2 regions of the Pseudomonas sp. MYb327 genome follow, and region 2 is predicted to be linked to the other one. Evidence: riboswitches for the same ligand, from Rfam matches in the RefSeq annotation. Region 2 holds a riboswitch; the other holds the start of a gene.
The links. Region 2 has a riboswitch for cobalamin ahead of cobW (cobalamin biosynthesis protein CobW). Riboswitches for the same ligand answer to the same signal wherever they lie in the genome.
Positions count from the first base shown of each region.

Region 1: another riboswitch for cobalamin. It lies ahead of cobO (cob(I)yrinic acid a,c-diamide adenosyltransferase); the one in region 2 lies ahead of cobW (cobalamin biosynthesis protein CobW).

Region 1 is NZ_CP159258.1:797,876-813,938, forward strand. Features, by position in the region: partial or broken gene ABVN21_RS03630 (ISL3 family transposase) at 1-890, opposite strand, end outside; gene ABVN21_RS03635 (DUF3108 domain-containing protein) at 1,032-1,745, opposite strand; gene purN (phosphoribosylglycinamide formyltransferase) at 1,754-2,404, opposite strand; gene purM (phosphoribosylformylglycinamidine cyclo-ligase) at 2,416-3,474, opposite strand; gene ABVN21_RS03650 (DUF2066 domain-containing protein) at 3,860-4,924, shown strand; gene ABVN21_RS03655 (AI-2E family transporter) at 4,961-6,034, shown strand; gene hda (DnaA regulatory inactivator Hda) at 6,264-6,968, shown strand; gene ABVN21_RS03665 (NlpC/P60 family protein) at 7,182-7,829, shown strand; gene ABVN21_RS03670 (C40 family peptidase) at 7,995-8,531, shown strand; gene ABVN21_RS03675 (class I SAM-dependent methyltransferase) at 8,550-9,212, shown strand; gene ABVN21_RS03680 (sorbosone dehydrogenase family protein) at 9,290-10,603, opposite strand; gene ABVN21_RS03685 (hypothetical protein) at 10,671-11,255, opposite strand; cobalamin riboswitch at 11,407-11,638, shown strand; gene cobO (cob(I)yrinic acid a,c-diamide adenosyltransferase) at 11,720-12,331, shown strand; gene ABVN21_RS03695 (cobyrinate a,c-diamide synthase) at 12,328-13,728, shown strand; gene bluB (5,6-dimethylbenzimidazole synthase) at 13,725-14,375, shown strand; gene cbiB (adenosylcobinamide-phosphate synthase CbiB) at 14,372-15,280, shown strand; gene cobD (threonine-phosphate decarboxylase CobD) at 15,273-16,063, shown strand, end outside.
Region 2 is NZ_CP159258.1:1,632,284-1,648,346, forward strand. Features, by position in the region: gene ABVN21_RS07370 (nitrite/sulfite reductase) at 1-232, opposite strand, end outside; gene ABVN21_RS07375 (ABC transporter substrate-binding protein) at 755-1,840, shown strand; gene ABVN21_RS07380 (DUF2970 domain-containing protein) at 1,847-2,065, opposite strand; gene metH (methionine synthase) at 2,195-5,905, opposite strand; gene ABVN21_RS07390 (fatty acid cis/trans isomerase) at 6,061-8,370, shown strand; gene ABVN21_RS07395 (acyltransferase) at 8,533-9,567, shown strand; gene nfuA (Fe-S biogenesis protein NfuA) at 9,625-10,209, shown strand; gene cobM (precorrin-4 C(11)-methyltransferase) at 10,351-11,097, opposite strand; gene ABVN21_RS07410 (cobalamin biosynthesis protein) at 11,182-11,595, opposite strand; gene ABVN21_RS07415 (CbtA family protein) at 11,592-12,296, opposite strand; gene ABVN21_RS07420 (CbtB-domain containing protein) at 12,308-12,502, opposite strand; cobalamin riboswitch at 12,624-12,849, opposite strand; cobalamin riboswitch at 12,951-13,163, shown strand; gene cobW (cobalamin biosynthesis protein CobW) at 13,262-14,329, shown strand; gene cobN (cobaltochelatase subunit CobN) at 14,333-16,063, shown strand, end outside.

The DNA of each region.
Region 1 (16,063 bases), 830 kb from region 2:
GATTGGTTGGCCGCCAACAAATCCTGCAAGTGAACCTGTTGTTCCGGCCTTTTCAGGTTCTCTGGATTGCGCAGCAACAGCCACCGCGCTTGCTTGATGACCTTGCGAGCCGGCTTGTCGTGGCGCAGTCGGTTAGCCTCGTCGACGCGGACCCGATCAATCACCTCTCGGCCATATTTGGCCACCACATGAAAGAGGTCGTAGACCACTCGCGCTTTCGGGCAGTGCTGACGAACCTCCAGGTCAAAAGCGGTGTTCATGTCCATCGCCACCGCTTCGATTCGAGCACACCCCTCTGGCCCCAGCTCCTCGAAAAAGGGCCGAACCGCCGCCCGGCTGCGGCCTTCACCGATCCATAGCACTCGTCGCGTATCGGCATCCAACACCACGCTGGCGTAGCGATGCCCTTTGAACAGCGCGAATTCATCCATCACCAGGCGTCGTGGTTGCGCCTTTGGCAGCGTGCTCAACGCCGCCTGTAAGGCTCGACGCTCCAGCAACCGAACGGTGTCCCAATGCAGCCCAAACATCTGGGCCACGTGCAGGGTGGGAAGGCGCTAGCAGGTCTGAATGACCGCATCGGCTAAGCGGCGCGTCATGCGGGCATAGCGATCCAGCCAACTGACGGCCTCCATGCGCTTGCCACAGTCGCGGCAGCCAACCCGCCTGAGCAAAACGCTGAGGCGTACCGCGCGACCGAGAATGGGAAGATCACGAACAGTTCGCTCGCAATACTCATGAGTGGTTGAACACGGTTTTTGGCAGCCGCCGCAGGAAGGGAATCGGGTGGCATGGGGAATCAGATCGATCTGTAGGGCGTCACCATCGGGCTTGATGGTGACGACAGAAAAGCCCTCCCAAAAAGGAAGGAAAGTATTAATATCACGCATAAGAACGCCGGTTTTTTAGATGTGTTTGCTCGCACGAACATCATCAATCAAATCGGCGTTCTTGTTTCTGTCTTTCCCGGGATTCCGTGAAGAACCAAAAAAAAGCCCCGCATTTGCGGGGCTTCTTCATATCCGTGCGGATCAACTGCCTTTGACAGTCTTGCCGTTGACCTTGCCGTCCAGGAGCATGATGTTGTACTCCTTGCCGTCGGTTTCGACCTGTTGCAGGCGGACCAGCAGGTAATCCCAGTCCTTGGCGAACCACAGCACAGTGATGCGCTTGCTTTGCGTCGGGTCGCGCACGCGCTCGACCTTGATCGCATCGATCTGGCCAGCCTTGGTGTCGACTTTTTCCGAGCCCAGCACGCGGAAGTCATAAGTATCGACTTCGCCATCATCCACGACCTGATAGCTCATGCTTTTCTTGCCAGCGGCCACGTCATGCTGCAGCGCCAGTTGATAGGTGGATTTGTCGAGCATGCCGCGGTTCAGCGGGATATTGACCGCGTCGCCACGATCGGTGCCGGTGACTTTTTTGGCGGTCCAGTCGAAGTCCAGATCGGCCTTCTTGGCTTTGCCCAGGCCACCGCGTTCAAAGTGGTAGGACTGTGGCAGCAGGGTGTCCTTATCGACGGTCAGGGTGCTTTCTTCGGCCAGGCTGGCGATCATCATCGACGCCTTGAAGTTGAGCTTCCAGACGCCGTTGGCTTCCTTGGTCAGGCTGCGTTCAGCGGTGCCGCTCATGGGCAACTGCTTCCAGTCGGCGGTGTAGCTGGCGGAGAAAGGTTGAAGGTCTGCAGCCTGCGCAAAGGGCAAGGCAAGCAGAGCGCAAGCGAAGAGCAGGGCGCGACGCATAAAATCTCCTAGGTTCGAATCAAGTGGCCGCTGGCCGCGAGTAGCTGTCCATCCAGTAAAGCACCTTGATCGTTGAGCGATAACCGCCCTTCGGCAAACCAGCGTACGGCCATCGGGTAGATCAGGTGTTCCTGAGCGTGGACCCGCTGCGCCAGGCTTTGCGGCGAGTCATGCAACTCTACCGGTATTACTGCCTGTACGACCAGTGGTCCGCCATCGAGTTCCTCGGTGACGAAGTGCACGGAGCAGCCGTGTTCGGTATCGCCGGCCTCCAGCGCGCGCTGATGAGTGTGTAACCCTTTGTATTTGGGCAGCAGCGAAGGATGGATATTGAGCAGGCGACCCTGGTAGTGACGGACGAAGTCGGCGCTGAGGATGCGCATGAAGCCGGCCAATACCACGAGTTTGGGGTTGAAGGCGTCGATCAGTTCGATCAGCGCGGCATCGAAGGCCTCGCGGCCATCGAAAGCCTTGTGATCCAGCGAGCGGGTGGCGATACCCGCATCACTGGCGCGCTGCAGGCCGTAGGCGTCAGCGCGGTTGGAAATCACCGCAGCGATGCGGACCGGGCTGTCGCCGGTCCGCGTGCTGTCGATCAAGGCCTGCAAGTTACTGCCGGTACCGGACAACAGCACCACCACATCACAGGCCTGGGACATCCGCTCTTGCATCAGTGTGCCTTGAGGTTCTTCAGTTCAACCGAAGCCGCGCCTTCGGCAGCGGTGGAGATCTGGCCAATGACCCAAGGCTGCTCGCCGGCTTCACGCAGAACGTTCAGCGCGGTTTCAACGTGCTCTTGAGCGACGCAGATCACCATGCCAACGCCGCAGTTCAGCACGCGGTGCATTTCGTTTTCGTCGACGTTGCCTTTCTCTTGCAGCCAGTCGAACACCGCCGGGCGGGTCCAGCTCGCCACGTCGACCACGGCTTGCGCGCCTTTTGGCAGGACGCGAGGGATGTTGTCCAGCAGGCCGCCACCGGTGATGTGGGCCATGGCTTTGACGGCGCCGGTTTCCTTGATCAGCTTGAGCAGCGGCTTCACGTAGATGCGGGTCGGGGCCATCAGCAGGTCGGTCAGCGGCTTGCCGTCGAGCTGGGTGTTTTCGATGTCGGCGCCGGACACTTCGATGATCTTGCGGATCAGCGAGTAGCCGTTGGAGTGCGGGCCGGAAGACGGCAGGGCGAGCAGGGCATCGCCGGCAGCGACTTTGGAACCGTCGATGATTTCGGATTTTTCCACAACGCCGACGCAGAAGCCGGCCAGGTCGTAGTCTTCGCCTTCGTACATGCCAGGCATTTCAGCGGTTTCGCCGCCGACCAGGGAGCAGCCGGACAGCTCGCAGCCTGCACCGATGCCGGTCACCACTTGGGCGGCGGTGTCGACGTTCAGTTTGCCGGTGGCGTAGTAGTCGAGAAAGAACAGTGGCTCGGCGCCACACACCACCAGGTCGTTGACGCACATGGCGACCAGGTCGATGCCGATGCTGTCGTGCTTGTTCAGGTTCAGTGCCAGGCGCAGCTTGGTGCCGACGCCGTCAGTACCGGAAACCAGCACAGGCTGCTTGTAGCCGGCCGGGATTTCGCAGAGGGCGCCAAAACCGCCCAGGCCGCCCATGACTTCCGGGCGCGCAGTGCGCTTGGCGACGCTCTTGATGCGTTCGACCAATGCTTCACCGGCGTCGATGTCTACACCGGCGTCCTTGTAGCTCAGGGAGGGTTGCTTGCTCATGATCCAGGCCTTTAGGGGGGATTCAGGGGTAACGACCGAGTTCAGCGGGGCCGCCGAAATCGACGAGGGCGATTGCCTCACGCGAATTTCGAGGGTGCCCGGCTGTTGCCGGTCTGCGAAGGCGCGCGATTTTATCAGGCTTGAGAGGCAGCGGCCATCCTCACGCCGACAGCAGGGGCATATCCGCCTAAAAAAAACGTAATTGCCCCCGTCTCAGTAGCATCCTGCTCGCTCGCGCAGGGTATCGTCATTAACCGTCTATCGTTATGGCAGTGCGAAAACTTACCCGGGACGTGTGAATGTTTTGCGTCGAGCGATGGTCACAGCCTTGCTCGATCGTCTTCATGCGGTCTGTTCCACCCGCCCTTGTCGTCAGGAATCTTCCATGCGTTTTTGTAAATTCTTGTTTGCAGGTTGTTTGTCATTGGTCAGCCTGGTCAGTCAGGCCGAAACGGTGAAAGGCCTTTATCTAGTGCGCGAGCCTGTCAGCAGCCAGACGCAGGAAGAGCGCGATCAAGCGACACAGCGTGCGTTGGATACGCTGGTGCTGCGCCTGACCGGCGATCCGAAGGCGGCGCAAAATCCGGGCTTGGCGGCGATTCGCAAAGATCCGCAACAAATTATCAGCCAATACGGTTTTGAGGCGGGGCCACCGGAAGTGCTGAAAGTCGATTTCGATCCGGCGACCACCGAACAGGCCTTGCGCCGCGCCGGACTGGCCATGTGGGGAGCGAATCGGCCATCGATCCTCGGTTGGTGGGTGAACGAGTCCACGGAGGGTGCGAGCCTGGTCGGCGATGGCCAGGCGAATGCCGCTCCACTGCGTCGGGCCGCGCAGCACCGAGGCTTGCCACTGCGTCTGCCGCTGGCGGATTTGGGTGAGCAGGGTGTTGCCACGGCACCGAATCTGGAAAGTGCTGACCCGGCACCGCTGCGCGCGGCATCGGAACGTTACAATGCCGACGCTGTGTTGGCGGTGCATGCCCGTGAAGAGGGTGGTCAGTGGCAAGCCAAGTGGCGTCTGTGGCTGGGTGACCAGAAAGAGGCGGGTAGCGTTCAGGGTGCAGATCAGGCCGCCGTGGCGGATGCGGTTATGTTGGCGGTCAACGAACGTCTGGCGCCGCGATTCGTCGCCAAGCCTGGGGCTTCGTCGCAACAGTTGCTGGAAGTGCAGGGCATGAACCTGGAGCGTTATGCGACGCTGGGGCGTTTGCTGGAGCCTTTTGGCGGGCGTCCGCAAAGTGTTGATGGCGATCGGATTCTTTATCGGGTCAATGGCAGTGCCGATCAATTGCGGGCGCAGTTGTCGCTGGCGAAGTTGCAAGAGGTTGCTTTGGAACCCGCACCGGCCCCCGCCCCCGTTACACCTGTTCAACCAGTCGCTGGTGGCGCTGCTCCTGCTGTTACGCCAACCCCGGCACCGACACCGCAGTTGCGTTTCCGCTGGTAGATTTTCTTTCTTTATATAGAAGCAATGGAGTGGTTCATGGCCGATACGCGGCGCTGGTTCTGGTTGGGTGCAGTCGTTCTGTTCTGCGCGTTTATCTGGTTGTTGCATCCGATTCTGACGCCGTTTCTGGTGGCGTTGTTGTTGGCCTATCTGTTTGACCCGTTGGTGGATCGGCTGGAAAACGCCGGGCTGTCGCGCACGTGGGGCGTGATCGCGGTGTTCGCGCTGTTCACCCTGATTTTCACCACGCTGCTGTTGGTGTTGGTGCCGATGCTCGCCAAACAGTTGTTTCGTTTATATGAGCTGGCGCCGCAGATGCTCGACTGGTTGCAGCACACTGCACTGCCGTGGGCGCAATCGAAGTTCGGTTTGTCGGAGGGGTTCTGGAAGTTCGACAAGCTCAAGGCTGCTATCAGCGAGCACATGGGGCAGACCACCGATATTGTCGGTGTCGTGCTGAGCCAGGCGACCGCGTCTGGCCTGGCGCTGATTGGCTGGCTGGCGAATCTGGTGTTAATTCCGGTGGTGAGTTTCTATCTGCTGCGGGATTGGGACCTGATGATGGCCAAGATCCGCGGCTTGCTGCCCCGTGATCGTGAAGAGCAGGCAGTGTCCCTGGCCGGTGAATGCCATGAAGTGCTGGGGGCGTTTGTCCGCGGGCAATTGCTGGTGATGGTGGCGTTGGGTGTGATCTACGCGGCGGGCCTCATGTTGGTAGGGTTGGAGTTGGGGTTGTTGATCGGCCTGATTGCAGGCCTCGCGGCGATTGTGCCGTACATGGGCTTCGTCATCGGTATTGGCGCAGCGTTGATTGCTGGTCTGTTTCAGTTCGGAGGCGATCTGTATCCCATGATCGGCATCGTGGCTGTGTTCATGGTCGGGCAGGCGCTGGAAGGCATGGTGCTGACGCCATTGCTGGTGGGTGACCGGATTGGTCTGCACCCGGTAGCGGTGATCTTTGCGATCCTGGCCGGTGGCGAGCTGTTTGGCTTTACTGGCGTTCTGCTGGCGTTGCCGGTGGCGGCGGTGATCATGGTGCTCGTGCGCCATATGCATGATTTGTATAAAGATTCGAATATGTACAGTGGCGTCGACGATCCTGAGCTTTAAAGCTTGAAATGAGCGAGACGCCGATGACCTGGTTAAGGCCAGGTCGGAACGATGGGTTCGTCTGGCGGTCGGATTGACCGCCAAAGAATCTGTCATAAAACCGGGGCACAAACGCAAACCTTTGATTTTGCTTGTGGTCTGTCGCATTGTGCGGTCGGCTTCACGGGTATAAACTTCGCAAACTTTACACAGAGGCCACTAACGGTTCCTTTGGAACTGTTCAGTCAGCATGAAACCGATTCAGCTGCCCCTAGGTGTGCGTCTGCGTGATGACGCCACTTTTATCAACTACTACCCAGGCGCCAATGCCGCTGCACTCGGCTATGTCGAGCGGCTGTGCGAAGCCGACGCCGGGTGGACCGAAAGCCTGATTTACCTCTGGGGCAAGCACGGGGTAGGGCGCACGCATCTGTTGCAGGCTGCCTGTTTGCGATTCGAGCAGATGGGCGAGCCGGCGGTTTACCTTCCGTTGGCTGAGTTGCTTGATCGCGGCATTGAAATCCTCGACAACCTCGAACAATACGAACTGGTTTGCCTGGATGATCTACAGGCGGTTGCCGGCAAGGCGGATTGGGAAGAGGCGCTGTTTCATCTGTTCAATCGTCTGCGTGACAGTGGTCGGCGTCTGTTGATTGCCGCTTCGACTTCCCCACGTGAGTTGCCGGTAAAGCTTGCAGACCTTAAATCCCGCCTGACCCTGGCACTGATTTTTCAGATGCGACCGCTTTCCGATGAAGACAAACTGCGCGCCTTGCAACTGCGCGCATCCCGTCGCGGATTGCACCTGACGGATGAAGTCGGGCACTTCATTTTGACTCGCGGTACTCGGAGCATGAGTGCGCTTTTCGAGCTGCTCGAGCGTCTTGACCAGGCTTCTCTTCAAGCCCAGCGCAAACTGACTATTCCCTTCTTGAAAGAAACGCTGGGCTGGTAAAAGCTCCGATTTCTCTCGGTTTTTGGCATATTTCAGGCGCCAGAAAACGCACTTTCCTACACGCGTAGGCAGCGCAAGCGTCTAAATGGGGCTTAAGCGCTTAGATGTTTACGAGAAACCGAGAAGTCACAAAAAGTTCGATTGAATTTGCAAATGAGGATGATAGCGGGCATAGTCTCGGCTTCTTTACAACTATCAGCCACGGTCGTGCCCATGCTAAATCGCTTTGCACCCCTCGTGCCTCTCGCACTCGTTACCCTGTTGTTCGGTTGCGCTGCTCACTCTCCAGTGTCCCAGCAAGAGCAACAACAGCAGGTTAAAAACTCTGTTACCGCCCAATCTTCCGCTCGTTATCAGGAAGATCTTTTTCAAGAAGAGGCGGCTACCGAAAAAGAACTCGCAGCTTTCGCCGATGGCAAGTCGTACAAACTTCCAGTCCTGGCTGACAGCATTCTCGAACGCGGCATGTCCCTGATCGGTACCCGTTACCGTTTTGGCGGCACCTCTGAAGCCGGTTTCGATTGCAGTGGTTTCATTGGCTATCTGTTCCGTGAAGAAGCCGGGATGAACCTGCCTCGCTCCACTCGTGAAATGATCAACGTTGACGCTCCGCTGGTCTCCCGCAGTAAGCTGGAGCCGGGCGATTTGCTGTTCTTCGCCACGAATGGTCGTCGCGGTCGCGTCAGTCACGCCGGGATCTACCTGGGCGACAACCAGTTCATTCATTCCAGCAGCCGCCGCAGCGGTGGTGTGCGAATCGATAGCCTGGGCGACAGCTACTGGAGCAAGACCTTCATCGAAGCCAAGCGCGCTCTCGCGATGGCACCCGGGGCGTCTCCAATCGTCACCGCTCGCAAGTAAGCGGACAATTTGTAAGGTGAACTTAAAGTCTTACTTGAAGTTTGCCGCGTAGCAGCTAGAATCTTGATCTATTAATGATGGCAAACCGCCTGCGTCACGCGCAGGCGGTTTTCTTTTCTGCGCTCCCCGCAGAAAAAGCCGCAGCCAGATCAGGATGTTCTGCTTATGACGATGTCGGCCCGCCTCACACTCATGCTCTTCGCCGCGCTGCTCAGCGCTTGCGCCAGTCGCACACCGCCTCCTGCGCCGGTGGTTCGCGCGCCTATCGTGTTCGGTCCTTCCCAAGCCTTTTCGCCTGAAGCGGAAGACGTACTTTTCCGTGCGTTGGGCCTGGTGGGTACGCCTTATCGCTGGGGTGGAAACACACCGGATTCCGGGTTCGATTGCAGTGGCCTGATCGGTTACGTCTACCGAGATGTCGCCGGTATTTCCTTGCCGCGCACCACGCGCGAGATGATCACCATGCAAGCCGCCAGCGTCGGCAAGGAAGGCCTGCAAACCGGCGACCTGATCTTCTTCGCCACCAATGGCGGCTCCCAGGTCAGTCATGCCGGCATCTACGTGGGTGAAGGGCGTTTCGTCCATGCTCCGGCCACCGGTGGCACGGTCAAGCTCGACAGCTTGTCCAAGGCGTATTGGCAGAAAGCCTACCTGAGCGCCAAGCGGGTCCTGCAACCGGAGCACCTGGCGCGTAATCCGTAAGAGCCAGAGGTTGTCGTCATGACCGCTCGCACGCTCAATCTCGACGATTCGCTCTATCACTACCTGCTTGATGTGTCCTTGCGCGAAACGCCGCTGCTCAAGCGATTGCGTGACGAAACCCAGGCGCTGCCCATGGCGCGTTGGCAAGTAGCGCCGGAGCAAGGGCAATTTCTCGAATTACTGGTAAAGCTCATTGGCGCCAGGCGTGTGCTGGAAATCGGCACCTTCACTGGCTACAGCGCCCTTTGTATGGCGGCGGCATTGCCTGAAAGTGGTTCACTGATCTGCTGTGACATCCCTGGTGACTACAACGCAACGGCGCTTCGTTATTGGCAGGAGGCCGGTCTGGCCGAGCGAATCGATCTGCGTCTGGCGCCCGCGCTGGAAACGCTCGCCGAGATTGAACAGCAAGGGCAGGGCGGACAATTCGACTTGGTGTTCATCGACGCGGATAAGGCTAATTACCCGACCTATCTTGAGCATGCGCTGCGCTTGTTGCGCGTGGGTGGCCTGGCGGTATTCGATAACACCCTGTGGAGTGGTCGGGTGCTTGAGGAAAATCCCGAGAGCGCCGATACCCGCGCGATCCAGGCACTCAATCGTGCCTTGAAGGATGATGTGCGGGTGGATCTGTCGCTGTTGCCGTTGGGGGATGGGTTAACACTTTGCCGCAAGCGCTAAAGATCGCATCCTTCGGCAGCTCCTACAGGGATTGCATGCATCCTGCAGGAGCGCCGAAGGCTGCGATCTTTTGACGTTTACTTAACCGCTGACACGCGCCACACCTTGTTCCCCACATCATCTGCCACCAACAAATCTCCCTGCTGATCAATTACCACGCCCACCGGCCGGCCCATGGCTTTTTCCTCGTCATTAAGGAAACCGGTAAGCACATCAACCGGCTGCCCGGTCGGTTTGCCGGCACTGAACGGTACGAAAATCACTTTGTAGCCACTGTGCGGTTTGCGATTCCAGGAACCGTGCTGGCCGATGAAGGCGCCTTCCTTGAATTGCGTCGGCAGTTTATTGCCTTCGGCAAACGTCAGCCCCAATGAGGCGGTGTGCGGGCCGACGGCATAGTCCGGGGCAATCGCCTTGGCCACCATCTCCGGTTGTTGCGGTTCGACACGAACGTCGACGTGCTGGCCGTAGTAACTGAAAGGCCAGCCGTAAAATCCGCCGTCCTTCACTGAGGTGATGTAGTCGGGCACCAGGTCACTGCCGATTTCGTCCCGCTCATTCACGGCTGTCCACAACGCGCCGCTGGAGGGCTCCCACGCCAAGCCGTTCGGATTGCGAATCCCGGAAGCGAAGATCCGGTGGTTGCCCGTGGCGCGATCCACTTCCCAGATCGCCGCGCGACCTTCTTCCTGGTCCAGGCCGTTTTCTCCGACGTTACTGTTGGAGCCTACCGTGACATAGAGCTTGCTACCGTCCTTGCTGGCAATAACGTTTTTGGTCCAGTGGTGATTCAGCGTTCCACCCGGCAAGTCGACCACTTTGATGGGCTGCGACTTGATCGCCGTGTCACCGTCTTCATAGTGGAAGCGCAACAGGCGATCGGTATCGGCAACGTACAGGTCATTGCCCACGAGGGTCATGCCGAAGGGCGAGTTGAGGTTTTCCAAGAACACCGTGCGAGTTTCCGCGATGCCGTCGTGATCCTTGTCTCGCAGCAGCGTAATGCGATTCGGGCTGGGAACAGCCGCGCCGGCGCGCCCCATGACTTTCTTCATGACCCAGCCCTTGATGCCTTTGCCGTCATCGGGTTTGGGCGGGGCGTTGGTTTCGGCCACCAGCACATCACCGTTGGGCAGTACATAGAGCCAGCGCGGGTGATCAAGGCCGTCGGCAAACGCTGCCACTTGCGTGCCGGCAGCGGCGACGGGTTTTGCGCCCTCCGGCCAGCCGATGGCCGCGGCGATGTTCACTGTCGGGACCAGTGTCTTGTTCGGTTCTGGCAACTTGGGCGACGGGCCGGTGCCGTCGGAGACTTGCAGGCTGGAGGTTTCACCGCAAGCGGCGAGCCCTCCGGCGAGCGCGATAACGAGAACGAGCTGGGGCTTGCGCATACTGATCTTCCCTATGAATGCTGTGACCTAATCAATAGAGAAGCGAGGATGCGCGATGGTTCAACCGTCAGCCGCGAGCTTCCTTGAACAGTACGGCAATGCCGGGGTGGTAGTTGCCACCTTCGTTGCGCAATTTGCGGTAGGCGTAGGGGAAATACCAGGCCACGGCGCAGGTGTGCTCCTTTTGCAGGTCATCGACCATGTCTTGAAGTTCTTCCGGGGTGGCGCCGTGCTGGGTTTTTTGCGGGGCAACGAACAGGCAGCCGAGTTTCAGGTCGCTGGCGTAGCTGATCTTCCTGGCGTCGCTGGTGACATCGAGCAACGCCTGGGTCAGGTTCAAGCTGTTGACCCGTGGCCAGCGTTGCGTGGTTTGAAGCCAGGCCTTGGCGTCGGGTGTGGCGATGAATAGATCGGCGCGGCCGTTGCGTTCGCCTTCTTCGATCTGTTTGCGGGTGGGCGATTGTTGCAGGGTGATCATCTCTGCCGCCCACGCGGCAGCGGAGAGCAGGCCGAGGTTGGCTTTTTCATCCATCCAGTAAGGCGTTTCATTGTCGCCGCGCACGGCGTTGTAGCGGTCGATACAGTCAAACCAGCGTTCCAGCGCAGGGCGCAGGAATTCCAGCTTCGGATTGCTGATGATCATGCCTTGCATGGGGCTTACTCTTGTTATTATGTTTAAGGTTATGGCTCTTTGATATCACTGCTTCGAGTGTGGCACAAGATTGCCGTCAGTTTGTTGATCAACGGCAGTTATTCGCTCTCGAGTCCCGTCTTCAATTGACGCTCCACCCCCAACCCTCTAACCTTCGCGGCTTGTTTCAGGTGCTCTGTGGCTTGGGTCGACAGAGTGAAACAGGGAAGCCGGTGAGTGAGCGTTTTCAATCGATGAAACTCATGATCCCGGCGCTGCCCCCGCAACGGTAAATGAGTGAAAGGCTGCGCCTTGAGCCACTGTGTCGACTGACATGGGAAGGCGCGCAGCCAGGCCAACGCCGCTCATGAGCCCGGAGACCGGCCTGATCCATCCAAGCGGCATCACGGTGGGCGATGCCAGGCTTCTTGCCGTCTTTTCTTGTGCCTGCCCGCCGTTATCCAGCCTCAACGGAGAGCTCCCCCATGACTGATACCCCTGATCGTGACGAACGTCACCTGGCGCGCATGCTGCGCAAAAAAGCCGTGATCGACGAACGCATCGCCAACTCTCCGAATGAATGCGGCCTGTTGTTGGTGCTGACCGGCAACGGCAAAGGCAAGAGCAGTTCGGCGTTCGGCATGCTCGCCCGCGCAATGGGCCATGGCATGCACTGCGGCGTGGTGCAGTTCATCAAGGGGCGCAACAGTACGGGCGAAGAGTTGTTCTTCCGACGTTTTCCAGAACAAGTGCGTTTTCATGTGATGGGCGAGGGCTTCACTTGGGAAACCCAGGATCGCCAGCGCGACATCGCCGCCGCCGAAGCGGCGTGGGCGGTATCACAGCAATTGCTGCGCGATCCGTCCATCGGCCTGGTGGTACTGGACGAATTGAACATCGCCCTCAAGCACGGCTATCTGGATCTGGACCAAGTGCTCAGCGATTTGCAGGCGCGACCGCCGATGCAGCACGTGGTGGTCACCGGTCGTGGCGCCAAGCCGGAAATGATCGAATTGGCCGACACCGTCACTGAAATGGGCATGATCAAGCACGCTTTTCAGGCCGGGATCAAAGCGCAAAAAGGCGTGGAGCTGTGAATCAACCTCGTCATTGCCCGGCGGTATTGATCGCCGCGCCGGCGTCTGGTCAGGGCAAGACTACGGTCACCGCCGCACTGGCCCGTTTGCATCGCAATCAGGGGCGCAAGGTTCGCGTGTTCAAGTGCGGCCCGGACTTTCTCGACCCGATGATTCTCGAGCGCGCCAGCGGAGCGCCGGTGTATCAACTGGACATGTGGATGGTCGGCGAGCAGGAAAGTCGCCGACTGTTGTGGGAAGCCGCCGCTGAAGCTGACTTGATTCTGATCGAAGGCGTCATGGGTCTGTTCGACGGCACGCCGTCCAGCGCTGACCTGGCGCGGCACTTTGGCGTGCCGGTGCTCGGTGTGATCGACGGCACCGCCATGGCACAGACCTTTGGTGCGCTGGCCCTGGGCCTGGCGCGCTATCAGTCCGACTTGCCGTTTGCCGGCGTGTTGGCCAACCGCGTGGGCACCGTGCGTCACGCGCAATTGCTCGAAGGCAGTCTGACCGAAGGACTGCGCTGGTACGGCGCGTTGTCCCGGGAAACCGGAATCGAATTGCCCAGCCGCCATCTCGGACTGGTTCAGGCCAGCGAGTTGAATGATCTCGACGTGCGTCTCGATGCAGCGGCCGAAGCGTTGGCCAGCAGTTGCGAGGTTGCGCTGCCGCCTGCGGTGGAATTCGGCGCGCCGGATGTGATCGACGTCGAACCTCTACTGAGCGGTGTGCGCATTGCCGTGGCCCGTGACGAAGCGTTTGCCTTCACCTATGGCGCCAGCCTGGATTTGCTGCGGGAGATGGGCGCCGAACTGTCGTTCTTCTCGCCGATCCGCGACGCTGGTTTGCCGGAGGCCGACAGCTTGTATCTGCCGGGCGGCTATCCGGAATTGCACCATGTCGCGCTGTCGCAAAACACGGCGATGCTTGAGGCGATCCGCGCGCACCATGCTGCCGGCAAGCCGTTGCTGGCCGAGTGTGGCGGCATGCTTTATTTGCTCGATTCGTTGACCGATGTTGAAGGTACGCGTGCGGAACTGGTCGGTTTGCTGGCCGGTGATGCGGTGATGCAGAAGCGTCTGGCTGCATTGGCGCTGCAAGCGGTGGAACTGCCGGAAGGTTCGTTGCGCGGGCACACCTATCATCATTCGCTGACTACGACCGAGCTCGTGCCGATTGCTCGGGGCTTGAGTCCTAACGGCGGGCGTGGGGCGGAGGCGGTTTATCGTGAGGGGCGGATGACGGCTTCGTACGTGCACTTCTATTTTCCGTCCAATCCGTCTGCGGTTGCCGCGCTTTTTGCACCTGATCTGGAAACCGCTATCGCTGGCAAGCCAGCTCCCGCAGTGGGCGGTGTAATACCTGAAGAAATGCAATCCCTTGTGGGAGCTGGCTTGCCAGCGAACGGGCCATGACCGACAACGCCTTTTCCGAAGCCGAGCGCGCAGCGGTTTATCGCGCCATCGGTGAACGCCGCGACATGCGCCACTTCAGCGGCGGCACGGTCGAGCCCGAACTGTTGCGCCGCCTGCTCGAAGCCGCGCATCAGGCCCCCAGCGTTGGCCTGATGCAGCCCTGGCGCTTCATCCGCATCAGCGACCGCACCCTGCGCGGCGAGATTCAGGCGCTGGTGGAAGAAGAGCGCATCCGCACCGCCGAAGCCCTCGGCGAGCGCACCGACGAATTCATGCAGCTCAAGGTCGAGGGCATCAATGACTGCGCCGAAGTGCTGGTCGCTGCGCTGATGGAGGATCGCGAACAGCATATTTTCGGCCGTCGAACCTTGCCCGAAATGGACTTGGCGTCGTTGTCCTGCGCGATCCAGAACCTCTGGCTGGCGTCCCGTGCCGAAGGGTTGGGGATGGGCTGGGTTTCGCTGTTCGAACCGCAAGCGCTGGCCGATTTGCTCGGGTTGCCCGCCGGCGCCAAACCGTTGGCCGTTCTGTGCCTGGGGCCAGTGACAGAGTTTTATCCAGCACCAATGTTGGTACTTGAAGGCTGGGCGCAGGCGCGTCCGCTTAGTGAGTTGTTGTATGAAAATTATTGGGGAGTGCGTCCATGAGTGTGGCGTTGTTGAGTGTCGCCGCCGTGGCGCTGGATGCGCTGCTGGGTGAACCCAAGCGCTGGCATCCGCTGGTGGCGTTCGGCCGATTTGCCGAGCGCATCGAGCAACGATTCAACGGGGGAGGGCGCGGCTGGCGCAGTCACGGGGTCACCGCGTGGGTGATGGCGGTGGTGCCGCTGACCTTGCTGGCCACGGCCTTTTCCTGGACGCCATACGTGGGCTGGGTCGTCGAAATTCTCGCGCTCTATTGCGCCCTCGGCATGCGCAGCCTCGGCGAGCACGTCGAACCCGTGGCCAAGGCCTTGCGCAGTGATGATCTGGACGAAGCGCGTACCCGCGTCGGTTACCTGGTCAGTCGCCAGACCAGCGAACTGGATAAAACCGAAGTCGCCCGGGCCGCCACTGAGTCGGTACTGGAAAACGGCAGCGACGCCGTGTTCGCCGCGCTGTTCTGGTTCGCCGTGGCTGGCGCGCCTGGCGTGGTGCTCTACCGTTTGAGCAACACCCTGGACGCGATGTGGGGTTATCGGAATGAACGCTTCGAGCGTTTCGGCTGGGCGGCGGCGAAGATCGACGACGTACTCAATTACATCCCTGCGCGGCTAGTGGCGTTGACTTACGCGCTACTGGGAAAAACCCGCCTGGCGCTCAAATGCTGGCGTAGTCAGGGACCGACCTGGGACAGCCCGAATGCGGGGCCGGTGATGGCGGCGGGGGCCGGTGCACTGGGCGTCGAGTTGGGTGGGCCGGCGATTTATCACGGTGAATTGCATGTACGTCCACAACTCGGTGAAGGCGTGCCAGCGGACGCCGATTCCATTGACCGTGGCTGGCAATTGGTCCAGCGCGGCGTATGGTTATGGCTGCTGATTCTCTGCGTGGGGGCTGAATTTTATGCTTGAGCACGGCGGACGGTTGCGCAAGGCCGCGCTCGAATACGGCATCGAGGAAGCCGATTGGCTTGACCTGTCCAGCGGCCTCGCGCCCTGGCCATTTCCGGTTCCGGATATTCCGTTGCGGGCCTGGGCGCGTTTGCCGGAAACCGATGACGGTCTGGAACAGGTCGCCTGCGATTACTACGGCACATTGCAGGCGCTGCCGGTGGCTGGTTCGCAAATGGCCATCCAGTTGCTGCCGCGTTTGCGTCGGGCGGGCAAGGTTGGGGTGCTGTCGCCCTGTTACGCCGAACATGCCGAAGCCTGGCGCCGCAATGGCTACATCGTGCGCGAAGTGCTGGAGCAGGAGGTCGACTTTTATATCGACAGCTTCGATGTGCTGGTGGTGGTCAACCCGAACAATCCCACCGGCCTGAATCTGCCCCCGGCGCGGTTGCTTGAATGGCATGCGCGGCTGGCCCAGCGCGGAGGCTGGCTGGTGGTCGACGAAGCCTTCATGGACAACACGCCGCAACTCAGCGTGGCGCCGTTTGCCCATCAGGTCGGATTGATCGTGCTGCGTTCGTTTGGCAAGTTCTTCGGCCTGGCCGGGGTTCGCCTCGGTTTTGTACTGGCTGAGCGCAAGTTGCTCAAGTTGCTCGCTGAGCAAGTAGGACCATGGGCGGTCAGCGGCCCGACCCGGGTTCTGGGGCAAGCTTGCCTGCGCGATACCGAAGGGCAGGCGCAGCAACGCGTGCGCACCGAAGAAGCCAGCGAGCGACTGGCGTCGTTGCTGGAACAATACGGTTT
Region 2 (16,063 bases):
AGTCACGGGCAATCTTGGCCATCATTCGCATCTGGCGCGAAGTCAGTTGGCCGTACGGCACCGCCACACGCAACATTGGCGCGAATCGCTGGATGTAAAGCCCGTTTTGCAGGCGCAGGGGGCGGAACTCTTCTTCGCTCAGCTCACCTGCCAGATAGCGTCGGGTCTGATCACGGAACTGCTTGACGCGGTCCTCGATGATCCGCTGATCGTATTCGTCGTATACGTACATATAAGTCCTGTTCTCAGGCTTGGGTCGCTCGGATACAGCTGCGTTTTTGTGCTTGCTTGAGTCCGATGAACCTCTGCAATTCTGCGCGCACGGCCGCGCACTCCCTACGGAGCCGGGGCACGATACCAGTTTGCGGTTATGCGCAAAAGTGATGTTTGAGTATATGTAAAGAACCAAAACGACTAATGAGAATTGTTGTTGCAATGCCCCTATTTGTGGTGCGGGCAATCGTCGTCTTTACTGTGGTCGAGTCTTTATGCAATCACCGATAAAACCGACAAGAGGCGATGCAATGAGCAACCCAACCAAAGCAAGGAAAGGCGATAGCACAGTCGATGCCTGGGCGATTCTGTTCCTGATTATTCTGGTCGTCGGCACAGCAGTATTTTGGGTGAGTCACCAATAACCGACCCCGTCCGGGCCTTGTTCCGACGATTGTCGGACAAAAACCGGAATAAACCCCGTTTTGCGGACGTTCGCTGGCTATAATGCGCGGCGTATTTCCGGGGGCTCGGGCGACAAATGTTGAAGTTTCTGTGTGGTGCATTACTGGCGCTGGGCTCGGTCGTGGGGCCTTGTGCCCAGGCGGAGTCAGTGCTGTTCCTGAATCCGGGAACCCCCAGGGAAGCTTTTTGGGTCAGTTATTCGCAGTTCATGCAGGCCGCTGCCAAGGACCTGGACGTCGACCTGCGCATTCAGTATTCCGACCGCACCTCCGATATCACCATCCGGCAGGCACGCGAAGCGCTGTTGGGGTCAAACCGCCCCGACTATCTGGTGTTCGTCAACGAGCAATCCATCGCCCCGGAAATCCTGCGTCTGGCGAAGGGCAGCGGCGTGAAGCTGTTTCTGGTCAACAACGCCTTGACGGTGGACCAGATGCACCTGCTCGGCGCGCGTCCGGACAAGTACCCCGATTGGGTGGGCAGCCTGGTGCCCAACGATGAGGAGGGCGGATACCTGATGCTCAAGGAGCTGATTCGGCTCCATCCCCCGGTTGCCCCCGGACAAATGATTGACCTCTTGGCCTTCTCGGGACTGAAAGTCACCCCGTCCGCACAGTTGCGAGAGAAAGGCATGCGTCGCGCGTTGGCCGAACACCCCGAAGTGCGTTTGCGCCAATTGGTGTACGGCGGCTGGACCCGGGAGCGCGCCTATGAACAGGCCAAGCTGCTGTTCAAACGCTACCCGCAGACATCACTGGTCTGGTCGGCCAATGACGAAATGAGCTTTGGCGTTATGCAGGCCTACGAAGAAACCGGAGGCAAACCCGGCAAGGACGCGCTGTTCGGCACCATCAACAATTCACCCGCTGCTTTGCACGCATTGCTGGAAAACCGCCTGAGCGTTCTGCTGGGCGGGCATTTCAGTCTGGGCGGCTGGGCGTTGGTGCAGTTGCATGACTACGATCAGGGTGTCGATGTCAGCCAGTACGGGGGTCGTGACCGGCAGATACCGTTGCTGCAAGTGGTTGATCGGCGGCAGGCCAAGCGCTTGCTGGCGATGGGGGCGGCGCAGGACTTCGGCGTGGACTTCCACAAACTCTCCGCCAAGGGCCGGCCGGTGTCGTATCGTTACCCGTTCAGCCTGCAAACCTTGATGCATTGACCCGTTTCAGAGTCCGGCCAGCATCAACACCAGTTTGACGATGCCGAACAGCGTCAGCGCGAACACCGCTGTGAACAGAATCCCCAGAATCACGAAATGGCTGGGCTTGCCATGGGTGAAATCCCGCGCCCGGTTTTTTCCGCTCTGCACCCCGAACGCTGCCGCCATGACGCTGTGCAACATCTGCCAGAAGGTCGGCGGCTTGTTGTCGACTGGATCGTCCATAAATCGCCCGTCACGTATGTGTGAGTGGTAAGCATAGACAATCCAGACAAAAAGATCGCAGCCTGCGGCAGCTCCTCCAGGGTTATATGTCCGCCTGTAGGAGCTGCCGAAGACTGCGATCTTTTGTTTTTACTCGTCGTAACCGAGGTTAGGCGCCAACCAGCGTTCGGTCACGCTCAACTCCTGACCTTTACGCGAGGTGTAGCTCTGCACCTGATCCTTGTCGATCTTGCCGACGGCGAAGTATTGCGCCTGCGGGTGCGCGAAGTACCAGCCGCTGACTGCTGCCGCCGGGAACATCGCGTAGTGCTCGGTGAGGAACACGCCGCTGCGGCCAGCCTGCATTTCACGGGCTTGCGGGTCGAGCAGGGCGAACAGCGTGGCTTTCTCGGTGTGATCCGGGCACGCCGGGTAGCCCGGAGCAGGGCGGATGCCAGAGTATTGCTCTTTGATCAGCGCATCATTGTCGAGGGTTTCTTCCTTGGCATAGCCCCAATGCTCTTTACGCACCTGCTGGTGCAGCCACTCGGCGCAGGCCTCGGCCAAACGGTCGGCCAGAGCCTTGACCATGATCGAGTTGTAGTCGTCGCCAGCGTCCTGATAGGCCTTGGCCACTTCTTCTGCGCCGATGCCGGCGGTGGTGATGAAACCACCCACGTAGTCGGTGAGTTCGCTGTCCTTCGGCGCGACGAAGTCGGCGAGGGAGAAGTTCGGCTTGCCGTCGGTCTTGATGATCTGCTGACGCAGGTGATGCAGTTTGGCCAATGGCTTGCCGTCGTCGCCGTAGAGCTCGATGTCATCGTCACGCACCTGGTTGGCCGGCCAGAAGCCGAACACCGCACGGGCGCTGATCAGCTTCTCGTCGATCAGTTTGGCGAGCATTTCCTGTGCGTCGGCGTACAGCGCGGTGGCGGCTTCACCGACCACTTCATCTTCAAGGATGCGCGGGAATTTCCCGGCCAGGTCCCAGGAAATAAAGAACGGCGTCCAGTCGATATATTCGGCCAGCACCTTCAGGTCGATGTTATCCAGCACTTTGCTGCCGGTGAACGTTGGTTTGACCGGTTCGTAGGTGCTCCAGTCGAACTGCGGTTTTTTCGCAATCGACGCGGCGTAGCTCAGGCGTTCGGTACGGGCGCTGCGGTTGGCGGTGCGCTCGCGGACTTCGATGTATTCCTCGCGGGTTCTCTCGACGAAACCGGCCTTCAGTTCCTTGGACAGCAACTGGGTCGCCACGCCGACAGCACGGGAAGCGTCGGTGACATACACCACCGCATCGTTGCTGTACTTCGGTTCGATCTTCACTGCCGTGTGCGCTTTGGAGGTGGTCGCGCCACCGATCATCAACGGCAGGTGGAAATCCTGGCGCTGCATTTCGCGGGCAACGTGGACCATTTCATCCAGCGACGGGGTGATCAGGCCGGACAGGCCGATGATGTCGCACTTTTCGTCCTTGGCGACCTGGAGGATTTTCTCCGCCGGCACCATCACGCCGAGGTCGACGATGTCGTAGCCGTTACAGCCCAGCACCACGCCCACGATGTTTTTGCCGATGTCGTGCACGTCGCCTTTTACCGTGGCCATCAGGATCTTGCCCTTGGCTTCCGGTTTGTCACCTTTTTCCAGCTCGATGAACGGGATCAAGTGGGCCACGGCCTGCTTCATCACACGGGCTGATTTCACCACCTGCGGCAGGAACATTTTGCCGGCGCCGAACAGGTCGCCAACGATGTTCATGCCGGACATCAGCGGGCCTTCGATCACTTCGATCGGGCGGGCGAAGGACTGACGGGACTCTTCGGTGTCTTCGACGATGTGGGTGGTAATGCCCTTGACCAGCGCATGCTCCAGACGCTTGTTGACGTCCCAGCTACGCCATTCTTCGGTCTCGGCTTCCTTGACGCTGCCGTCGCCCTTGTACTTGTCGGCGATGGCGAGGAGGGCGTCGGTGCCTTCCGGAGTGCGGTTGAGGATCACGTCTTCCACGGCGTCGCGCAGTTCGACCGGGATCTGGTCGTAGATCTCCAGTTGCCCGGCGTTGACGATGCCCATGGTCAGGCCGGCGCGGATCGCATACAGCAGGAACACCGAGTGGATCGCTTCACGCACCGGGTTGTTGCCGCGGAACGAGAACGACACGTTGGACACGCCGCCCGACGTCAGGGCGTACGGCAGTTCGTCGCGGATGTAGGCGCAGGCGTTGATGAAGTCCACAGCGTAGTTGTTGTGTTCTTCGATACCGGTGGCTACGGCGAAGATGTTCGGGTCGAAAATGATGTCTTCCGGCGGGAAGCCGACTTCGTTGACCAGGATGTCGTAGGAGCGTTTGCAGATTTCTTTCTTGCGCGCTTCGGTGTCGGCCTGACCGGCTTCGTCGAACGCCATTACCACAACGGCGGCGCCGTAGCGCTTGCACAGTTTGGCGTGATGAATGAACTGCTCGACGCCTTCCTTCATGCTGATCGAGTTGACGATGCCCTTGCCCTGGATGCACTTGAGGCCGGCTTCGATCACCTCCCACTTGGAGGAGTCGATCATGATCGGTACGCGGGAGATGTCCGGTTCACCGGCAATCAGATTGAGGAAGGTCACCATGGCCTTCTTCGAATCGAGCATCCCTTCGTCCATGTTGATGTCGATCACCTGGGCGCCGGCTTCGACCTGCTGCAGGGCGACTTCCAGGGCTTCGGTGTAATTGTCTTCACGGATCAGGCGGGCGAATTTGGCGGAACCGGTGATGTTGGTGCGCTCGCCGACGTTAACGAACAGCGAGTTGCGATCGATGGTGAACGGCTCCAGACCCGACAAGCGGCAGGCTTTCGGGATCTCCGGAATTTCGCGCGGCGCGTAACCGGCCACGGCTTTGGCGATGGCTTCGATGTGGCCCGGCGTGGTGCCGCAGCAACCGCCGACGATGTTGAGGAAGCCGCTTTGGGCAAATTCTTCGATGACCTTGGCGGTTTGCGACGGCAGTTCGTCGTACTCGCCGAATTCGTTCGGCAGGCCGGCGTTCGGGTGAGCCGATACGTGGGTGCTGGCCTTGTTCGACAGCTCTTCCAGGTACGGGCGCAACTCGCTGGCGCCGAGGGCGCAGTTCAAGCCGACCGAGATTGGCTTGGCGTGGGCCACGGAGTTCCAGAACGCTTCTGTGGTCTGGCCGGACAGGGTGCGGCCGGAGGCGTCGGTGATAGTGCCGGAAATCATGATCGGCAGTTCGATGCCCAGCTCTTCGAACACGCCTTGCACGGCGAAGATCGCGGCTTTTGCGTTCAAAGTGTCGAAAATGGTTTCGATCAGGATCAGGTCGGCGCCGCCTTCGATCAGGCCCTTGGTGGCTTCGGTGTAGTTCTCTACCAATTCATCGAAGGTTACGTTGCGATAGCCGGGGTTGTTCACGTCCGGGGACAACGAGCAGGTGCGGCTGGTCGGGCCGAGAACGCCGGCGACGAAGCGTGGCTTGTCCGGGTTCTCGAGGGTTTTCGCGTCGGCGACCTTGCGCGCCAGGCGAGCGCCTTCTACGTTCAGTTCGTAGGCCAGTTCTTCCATGCCGTAATCGGCCATGGAAATGCGGGTGGCGTTGAAGGTGTTGGTTTCCAGGATGTCGGCGCCGGCATCCAGGTAGGCTTTCTCGATACCACCAATCACGTCCGGGCGGGTCAGTACCAACAGGTCGTTGTTGCCTTTGACATCACTCGGCCAGTCGGCGAAGCGTTTGCCACGGTAATCCTGTTCCTCAAGCTTATAGCTCTGGATCATCGTGCCCATGCCGCCATCGAGAATCAGGATGCGCTCCTTGAGGGCGTGCTTGAGAGCTTGAAGGCGAACGCTGCGATCGGACATTTGGACTACTCGGTAAGACCATGACGAAGGGCCCGGATGATAGCAAACCTGTGCGCATTTAGAGCATGTCCGGAATTTGCATGAATATCGCTCATGTTGGCGGGGCGGGTGGACAGGTAGAATCGCGGCGTTTTTCAAGGATCAGGATCAGGGACATGTCGTATCGCTTCGTCGTCAGCAGTGTGTTGCTGTTAGTAAGCTGGGGCGCCGCTGCGCAAACCCCGGCAATTTCTGCTGTCGTTTCTCCTTCTGTTTCCTACAGTCGCGACATTCAACCGATCTTCACTGATAAATGTGTGGCCTGCCACGCCTGCTACGACTCTGCCTGTCAGCTCAACCTGGGCAGTGGCGAAGGGGCGGCACGCGGCGCCAGCAAAACTCCGGTCTACGACGGTGATCGCAGCCAGGCTGCTGCGCCGACCCGATTGTTTTATGACGCTTTTGGCAAGCGCGCGTGGCAGCAAAAGGGCTTCTATTCGGTACTCGACGCCCAGGGCAACCAGGCCGCGCTGATGGCGCGCATGCTGGAATTGGGCCACCAAACCCCGCTGCAACCCAATGCCAAATTGCCCGAAAACATCGCCCTGGGGCTGAACCGCGAAAACATGTGCGCCATGCCGGCAGAGTTTGACGGCTACGCCAGCTCCCATCCGAGGCAGGGCATGCCACTGGCGGTGACCGGCCTGACCGATCAGCAATACCAGACGTTGCAACGCTGGCTGGCTTCCGGTGCTCCGATCGATGAACAAGGCCTGGTGCCCAGTGCCAAGGAAGCCTTGCAGGTGGTGCAGTGGGAAAACCTGCTCAACGCCCCCGGCGCCCGCCAGAGTCTGGTAGGGCGCTGGTTGTTCGAGCACTGGTTTCTCGCGCACATCTATTTCAAGGACGGCGAGCCGGGGCATTTCTTCCAGTGGGTGCGTTCGCGCACGCCGACCGGCCAGCCTATCGACTTGATCAATACCCGTCGGCCGAATGACGACCCCGGCACTCAGGTCTATTACCGCTTGTGGCCGGTGCAGGGTGTGATCGTGCACAAGACTCACATCACCTATCCGCTCAGCGCGGCGAAGATGGCGCGGGTCAAAAGCCTCTTTTATAACGGCAACTGGCAAGCCGATGCCTTGCCGGGCTACGGGCCGGAACGCCGGGCCAATCCGTTTTCGACTTTCGAAGCGATCCCGGCGCAGGCGCGTTATCAGTTCATGCTCGATAACGCCGAGTATTTCGTGCGCACCTTTATTCGTGGCCCGGTCTGCCGGGGCCAGATCGCCACCGACGTGATTCGCGATAATTTCTGGGCGCTGTTCCAGGCGCCGGAGCATGACCTTTACATTACCGACCCGAACTATCGCGGCCAGGCCACGCCGTTGCTGGCGATGCCGGGGCAGAACGACGACGTTGGCAGTGTCTTGACCCTGTGGCACGACTACCGCGACAAACGCAATGAATACGAGGCGCTGCGTCGGGACAGTTACGCTGATCTGCCGCCGCCGAGCTGGTCGAGCCTGTGGGCCGGCAATGACAACGCGCTGTTGAGCATCTTCAGGCATTTCGACAGCGCCGCAGTCACCAAAGGGCTGATCGGGGAGGTGCCGCAGACAATGTGGCTGTTCGACTTTCCGCTGCTGGAGCGTACCTATTATCAGTTGGCAGTGAATTTCGATGTGTTTGGCAACGTGTCCCATCAGGCCCAGACGCGGCTGTATTTCGACCTCATTCGCAATGGTGCCGAGCAGAACTTCCTGCGCCTGATGCCGGCCGACTCCCGCGATGGCTACCTCGATGATTGGTATCAGGACGGCGGTAAATTCAAAATGTGGCTGGATTACGAGTCCATCGACAACGACACGCCGACCGCCCTGAAACTCAATGAAAATGATCCCAAGCGCGACTTCGCCATGCAGTTGCTGGCACGCTACGGCGACCTGAACGCCAAGCCTGATCCCATCAATCGCTGCGACGGCGCCTATTGCTCGCGGCCGAACATCGATGCGGATTTGCAGGAAGCCGAACAAGCGTTGAGTCGCCTGACATCACGTCCGGCGGCAGGCCTCAAGGTCATCGATCAACTGCCGGAAGCGACCATGCTGCGCGTCGAAACCGTGAGCGGGAAGCGCGAGGTCTACAGCCTGTTGCGCAATCGCGCGCACAGCAACGTGGCGTTTCTGATCGGCGAGTCGCTGCGGTACCAACCTGGGCTGGATACGCTCACCATTTTCCCGGGTGTTCTGAGCAGTTACCCGAACTTCATCTTCAACATCCCCGCCGAGCAGGTGCCAGAGTTTGTGGATGCGATGGAAAACGCCACGGACGCGGTCCGCTTCGAGAAAATCGTCGAGCGCTGGGGCGTGCGGCGCAGCCATCCGCAGTTCTGGCAGTATTTCCATGACCTGAGCCGCTATATCCATGAAACCGACCCGGTGGAAGAGGGCGTGCTGGACATGAACCGCTACGAGAATCTTTGATCGATTGACGATGACCCGGTGTCGGACTCTATAGGCACCGCCAATCCTGTAGGAGCTGGCTTGCCCGCGATAGCCATCAATGTTGACTGGGATGGCGCCATCGCCGGCGAGCCAGCTCCAATAAAGGGATTGGGGTGAGTCGAGTTATCGGGAGGGCCATCGATGTTGATTTCAGTGCAGGCGCTTCGCGCGCTCGCGGCCTGGACGGTGGTTTGCCACCATTTCATGCAGATTTTCTTCGACTTTCACGCTCGCGGGCCAGTGGGGCAGATGTTCATCGACAAGGGCGCGGTGGGCGTCGACATCTTCTTCGTCATTAGCGGGCTGGTGATTTTCCTGTCCACTGAAAGCAAGTCGCTCCCGCCTGGCCGCTTTCTGCTGTATCGACTGTTTCGCATTGTCCCGGCGTACTGGTTGTATACGGTGCTGATGGCCCTGCTGGTCGTGTTCGCCAAGCCCGTGTTGCCGGATCAGACGGTCGACTGGTCGCATTTCTTGCTGTCGTTGTTGTTTATTCCTACGCAAAATCCTGGTGGCTACGGCATTTATCCGACGCTAAATGTCGGCTGGACGCTCAACTACGAAATGCTGTTCTACGTGCTGTTTGCCTGGGCGCTGCTGTTTCGCCTGCAGGTCCGGTTGCTGGTCGTCGCAGCGCTGCTGTTTGCGGTGTGTCAGGCGTGGACCGGATATGGCTGGGTCAGCGAGTTTTATCGCTCGGATATCGTTTACGAGTTTTTACTGGGGATCGCCATCGGGATGATCTACCGCCGTGGCTGGATCAAACCCAGACTCTGGCTGCCGTTGCTGGGCATCGTCGGCGCGTTGATGGTGATCTACCACGCGGCTCCGCAGCCACGGTTGCTGGCCTGGGGCCTGCCGAGTGCGGTGCTGGTCCTGGCTTGCATGTCGCTCGAGCGGTTTTTCGCGAACAACAGATTGTTCAAGTTGCTCGGCGATTGTTCCTACTCGGTGTACCTGATGCACGTCCTGGTATTGTCTGCGGGCGGTTTCATCGCACAGCGCTATGGGATAAATCCCTACGTGATGTTCGCGATCTGTGTGGCGACCATCGGGTTGGGATCGTGGGCAAGTTACGAATGGGTGGAAAAATGCAGCTATCGGTGGCTTAAAGACTGGATTGACGGTGAAGCGAAGGATGAGCCAGTTCCGGTTCTTTCCCGACAAAAATACTAGGACTTTGTCCGGCGCGATGATTGGCGTAAACTGCGCCCAAGCCTGCGAGGAGTTTCCATGACCGCTATTACCATCACCGACGCCGCCCACGATTACCTGGCTGATCTGCTCTCCAAGCAGAACACCCCGGGTATCGGAATCCGCGTCTTTATCACCCAGCCTGGCACCCAGTACGCCGAAACCTGCATTGCCTACTGCAAGCCGGGCGAAGAAAAACCTGAAGACACGGCGTTGGGGCTGAAAAGCTTCACCGCGTACATCGACCATTTCAGCGAAGCTTTCCTGGACGATGCCGTTGTCGACTACGCCACCGACCGCATGGGCGGCCAACTGACCATCAAGGCACCTAACGCCAAAGTACCAATGGTCAATGCCGACAGCCCGGTCAACGAGCGTATCAACTACTACCTGCAAACCGAGATCAACCCGGGGCTGGCCAGCCACGGCGGTCAGGTCAGCCTGATCGATGTGGTTGAGGACGGCATCGCCGTTCTGCAGTTCGGCGGCGGTTGCCAGGGCTGTGGCCAGGCAGACGTGACCCTCAAGGAAGGCATCGAGCGCACGTTGCTCGAGCGTATTCCTGAGCTGAAGGGTGTGCGGGACGTGACCGACCACACGCAGAAAGAAAACGCCTATTACTAAGGTGTTCGCTGCGAGCATAAAAAACGGCACCCGTGAGTGCCGTTTTTTTATGGGTGAAATTCACTGGCCCTATCGCTGGCAAGCCAGCTCCTACAGTGAAACGCGGTCAACTGTAGGAGCTGGCTTGCCAGCGATAAGGGCCTAAGGGCGATACAAATGAGCATGCCCCGCACGATAAAGCGACGACTCACTGAAGTGATCACTGCCCAGCACCCGGCCCACCAATATTAACGCGGTACGCCTAAACCCCTTGGCCTCGACCTTTTCGGCAATGTCCTCAAGCGTCCCTACCACCCAATCCTGATCCGGCCATGTCGCCCGATGAATCACCGCAATCGGGCAGTCCGCGCCGTAATGCGGCAGCAATTCAACCAGAATTTTCTCCAGATGATTGACCCCCAGATGAATCGCCATGGTCGCCCCGTGCTGCGCCAGGTTGCCCAGTTCTTCTCCAGTCGGCATTGCGGTTTTGTCGGCGTAGCGGGTCAGGATCACGCTCTGTGACACGTCCGGCAACGTCAGTTCCGCGCCCAACAGCGCCGCGCAGGCCGCCGTCGCGGTCACGCCAGGAATGATTTCAAAAGGAATGCCGAGTTCGCGCAGGTAGCGAATCTGCTCGCCGATGGCGCCATACAGGCTCGGATCGCCAGAATGCACGCGCGCCACGTCCTGGCCGTTGTCGTGGGCGGTCTTGATCAATTCGATGATCTGTTCCAGGTGCAGTTCGGCGCTGTTGACCACCTGTTCGGCGCGATGCCCTTCGAGCACGGCGGCGGGGACCAGCGAGCCGGCATAGATGATCACCGGGCAGCTGCGAATCAGCCGTTGACCCTTGACGGTGATCAGTTCCGGGTCGCCGGGACCTGCGCCAATAAAGTAGACGGTCATCGTCGGTTCCTGTGAGAAAAAAGGGGCTGGGCAAGGCTTCAGATGAAGATTGCTCATGATTGAATGCGCGGATTATCGGGGATTTTATGCCGCGCCAGCCAATGCCAGAGTGGCCTGGGCGTATTTTTGTCGCCGGATGAGCAGTTTCGCCGGTGCATTATCAAGCTGTTCAGCCAGGGCCAGCGCGGCACTTTCCGCCACGCCATAGCAGCCCGTGCGCTCGAACGCGATGTCCGAATGATGGCTAAGTTGCGGCTGATAACCGGCTAACTGTGCGCTACTGAAATACATCACTTCCAGACCAAGCTGCTCAGCGAGTTCTATCAGGGCCGGCTCATCACGCTTCAAGTCGATACTCGCCAGGGCCGTGATTTCATGGATGTCTATTTGGTGCGCTTGCAGTGCCTGATCAAGCAACGCTCGTAGCGTGCTGACGGGACAGCCTCGTTGGCAGCCCAGGCCGACCACCAGGGTCGGCGCTGTGCCGGGATCCGTCATGCGTGGTATGGACCATCGCTTTTGCGGCGGAACAACCAGGCGCTGATCAGGCCCAAGGCCAGCCAGAATGCCACGTTGGTCAACTGCGAAGCGATTTTGAACTGCGCTTCAAGGGCTTCCGGGGCGAGCATCGAATGCACCTCCGGTTGCGGCGCGCCAATCACGTGAGGAACGGCGAGGATCGCCACGCCGAAGAGTTTCATCAGCCAGTGGCGGCTGAATACGATCAGTGCAATGCCGACAGCGGTGGAGGAAGCCGTACCGATCCACCAGATTTGTCGCTGTGCCAGATCGGCAGCGGCGGTGCCTGGCAGTTCAGGCGGTAAGCCAAGCGTCGGCGCCAGCACGAAAGTTGCGTAACCGGCCAGGCCCCAGAGCAGGCCTTGAGAAGTTTTGGTTGGCGCGCGCAAGGTGTAGAGACCGGCGAGCATCAGGGCGAAGCCGACAGCCACCACCAGGTTGCCACCGGTGGTCGACAGCACGCGCTGCCAGCCGTCTTCCGGCGCCCAGGCTTCGGCATCGTGGGTGTGAGCCGCGACTCCAGCGGCATGTTCGTGGACTTCAACCGCGGCGGGTTCCGATTTCTCGTAGGTTTCGGCTTGTGAAATCAGCGGAGACACCCAGAGACTTTGCAGCAGGGTGAGCAGCAGGGCGGCCAACAGACCGGTGAAACCTGCAGTTTGCGCAATACGCTTGATCATGTCGGCAGGTCTCAATGGCATGGGAACGCGGCGCTGTGGCGCGTATCGTGGGCAGCGTTGTGGACTGCTTCGATGTGCGAGAAACCGGCAAAATACACCAGGCACGCACCGAGGATCGACGCACAAATGGCGGCGGTCAGGCGTTGAGTGAGGGTAGTGGTGCTGCTGGCGGTGGTGCTGTGGCCGGTGCTGCTGATGATCGACATGGCGCTTCCCTTTGTGCTGTCAGCGGGGGAATAAGAGCGCGAGCAGAACCCGGCACGACCGAGCGCGCAGAGGTTCGAACAGCGCCCGCCCACCGCGGGTTTGTTGATTCAGTGATCGTATTGGTCACTTTGTGTTGCGGGCCGGTCTCCGGGCTCACGAGGGGCGCAGGCGTTAGCCTTGACCTGCAAGCATCACCTTCCCATGCCGCAATGGCACAGTGGATCTGACGCTTCGCTCGCTTACCGTTGCGGGGGCAGCACCGGACTGACATGGCTTTGAGTAAAGCACATGATTCACCGGTTTCCCGTTTCACCCTGTGAAGGGCACCCGTAACAAGGTGCGTAGGAGAGCATGGGCGAGGGGCGGGCGTCAATTGGCAAGGGTTCTCGTTTGCGGCACAGGGGAGGTTGGGCGCCTCACGGACATTGACCCGCCCCAATACGATGCGTAGCCTTGCGCTTTCGAGGTTCTTCGGCGTTTGTCGAAGCTAAGAAGGGAACGCGGTCAATGCCGCGGCTGCCCCCGCAACTGTGAACGGTGATGTTCGCTGCCACGCCACTGCACGCTCAAGCCTTGAGCCCGCGGGAAGGCGCAGCGAACGCCAGTCAAGTGACTGGCACACCGTCAGCCAGGAGACCTGCCTCGATACAGATTCTCACTACAACCGGGCGGGGTGATCCGGTGGCGAACGCTTCTGGCGCGCTTGTGCGTTGCCGGTTCTCGTCCCGAATGCCCGCCACCTTGCCAAAGGGCATCCGATGAAAACACTGGCCAAACTCCCCGTCACCATCGTTACCGGCTTCCTCGGCTCGGGCAAAACCACCTTGCTGCGGCACATGCTCGACAACACCCAGGGCCGTCGAATCGCGGTGATCGTCAACGAGTTCGGCGAGCTGGGCATCGACGGCGAAATCCTCAAGCAGTGCTCCATCGGTTGCACCGAAGAAGAAGCCAACGGCCGCGTCTATGAACTGGCCAACGGCTGCCTGTGCTGCACCGTCCAGGAAGAGTTCTTCCCGGTGATGCGCGAACTGGTGGCCCGTCGTGGCGACCTCGACCACATCCTCATCGAAACTTCCGGCCTGGCCCTGCCAAAACCGCTGGTCCAGGCCTTCCAGTGGCCGGAAATCCGCAGCGCCTGCACCGTTGACGCGGTGATCACCGTGGTCGACAGCCCGGCCGTGGCCGCCGGCACTTTCGCCGCATTCCCGGATCAAGTCGACGCTCAGCGCAAACTCGACCCGAATCTGGATCACGAATCACCGCTGCACGAGCTGTTCGCCGACCAACTGTCCAGCGCCGATTTGGTGATCCTCAACAAGGCCGACCTGATCAGCCCCGAAGACCTGGCCCGTGTACGCCTGGAAGTTGCCGAAGAATTGCCGCCGGCAGTGAAGGTAATCGAAGCCAGCAGCGGTCGCTTGCCACTGGACGTACTGATCGGCCTCGGCGCCGGTTCCGAAGAACACATCGATAGCCGCCACAGCCATCACGATCATCACCACGACGATGACGATCATGATGACCACGATCACGACGCGTTCGATTCCATTTCCATCGAACTGCCGGCATCCGACGAAAGCCTGTTGATGGACGCGCTGACCCAATTGGTGGTCCAGCACGGCATCCTGCGCGTCAAGGGTTTCGCCGCGATCCCGAGCAAGCCGATGCGCCTGCTGATCCAGGGTGTGGGCACGCGTTTCGACAAACACTTCGACCGTCAGTGGGGCGCTGAAGAAGCACGCACGACGCGTCTGGTGTTGATCGGCCAGGCACTGGATGCCGCGTTGCTCGAAGCGCAATTGCGCGCCGCGCTCAGCGTGTAAGTCATGCACCTGCTCAGGACCCAGCCCGGCGGTTTCGTGTCGGATGACAACATTGCCGACCTTGGACAAACCCCCGCCGAGCTGGTGATCCTGTGCAGCGGCGATTCCAGCCTGGCGCTGCTCGCCGAAGCGGCGCAGCAATTGCCCGACGATTACCCGAGCGTGCGCCTGGCCAACCCGATGCAGGTGCAGAACCATGCGTCGGTCGATCTGTACATCGACGAAGTGCTGCGCCACGCGAAGGTCATCTTGATTTCGCTGCACGGCGGCATCGCCTATTGGCGTTACGGCGTCGAGCGGTTGGTGGAATTGTCACAGCGCGGAGTGCAACTGATTCTGGTGCCGGGCGATGATCGTCCGGATCCGGAACTCAGCGACCTCAGCACTGTTCCCGCCGAAGAACGCGATCGGCTTTGGCAATTCCTGCGACAGGGCGGCATGGGCAACGCCCTCGACTTTTTCCGTTGCCTGGCCAATCGCTGGCTGGATCGCGACTACCCCTGGGCCGAGCCGCAAACCCTGCCGCGCACGGCGATTTACCATCCGCAAAGAAGCCCGGCGACACTGCAAGATTGGCAAGCCGACTGGCAGGTTGACCAACCGGTGGCGGCGGTGCTGTTTTACCGCTCGCATTTGCAGGCGGCGAACACGGCTTTTATCGATGTTTTCTGCCAGCGTTTGTTGGCGGCGGGGCTCAACCCGTTGCCCATTGCCCTCGCCAGTTTGAAAGAACCCGGCTGCCTGTCGATGGTCGAGGATTGGCTGGATGAAACATCAGCTTCGGTGATTTTGAATACCACGGGTTTCGCCCAATCCAGCCCCGAAGCGCCGCATCTGCGACCGTTTCGGCGCAATATCCCTGTGATCCAGGCGATTTGCGCCCAGGACAACGAACCCGGTTGGCGCGCCAGCGAACAGGGCCTCGGCCCTCGTGATCTGGCGATGCATATTGCACTGCCGGAGCTGGACGGAAGGATCATCAGCCGCCCGATCAGCTTCAAGGATCTGGCCTGGCGCAGCGAGCGCAGTCAGTCAGACGTGGTGTGCTACCGGCCGCAACCGGAACGCATGGATTTCGTCGCCGAACTGGCGCGGCGCTGGATTGATCTGGCGCGGCTGCCGAATGCTGAAAAGCGCGTTGCGCTGATCCTCGCCAACTACCCGACCCGCGATGGTCGCATCGGCAACGGCGTGGGCCTCGACACCCCGGCGGCGGCGCTGAATATTCTGCGTGCGTTGCATATCGAAGGGTATCCGCTGCCGGGCGATTTGCCGGAAAGCGGCACGGCGTTGATCCAGCAGTTGCTCGGTGGCGTCAGCAACGACCTCGACACAATCGACCAGCGTCCATGCCAGCAAAGCCTGGCGATGGACGACTATCTGCTGATGTTCAACGCCTTGCCCGAAGCCAACCGCCAAGCGGTGTCGGAGCGCTGGGGCACGCCCGACAGCGATCCGATGTGCCGAGGCGGGCGGATGATGATCGCCGGGTTGCGCTTGGGCCTGACCTTCGTCGGCATTCAACCGGCGCGGGGCTATCAGGTGGATCCGAGCGCGGTGTATCACGATCCGGACCTGGTCCCGCCCCACGGCTATCTGGCGTTCTATTTTTGGTTACGCAACACCTACGGCGCCCACGGCGTGATCCACGTCGGCAAGCACGGCAATCTCGAGTGGCTGCCGGGCAAAGGTGTCGGGCTCTCCGAAAATTGCTGGCCGGACGCACTGCTCGGG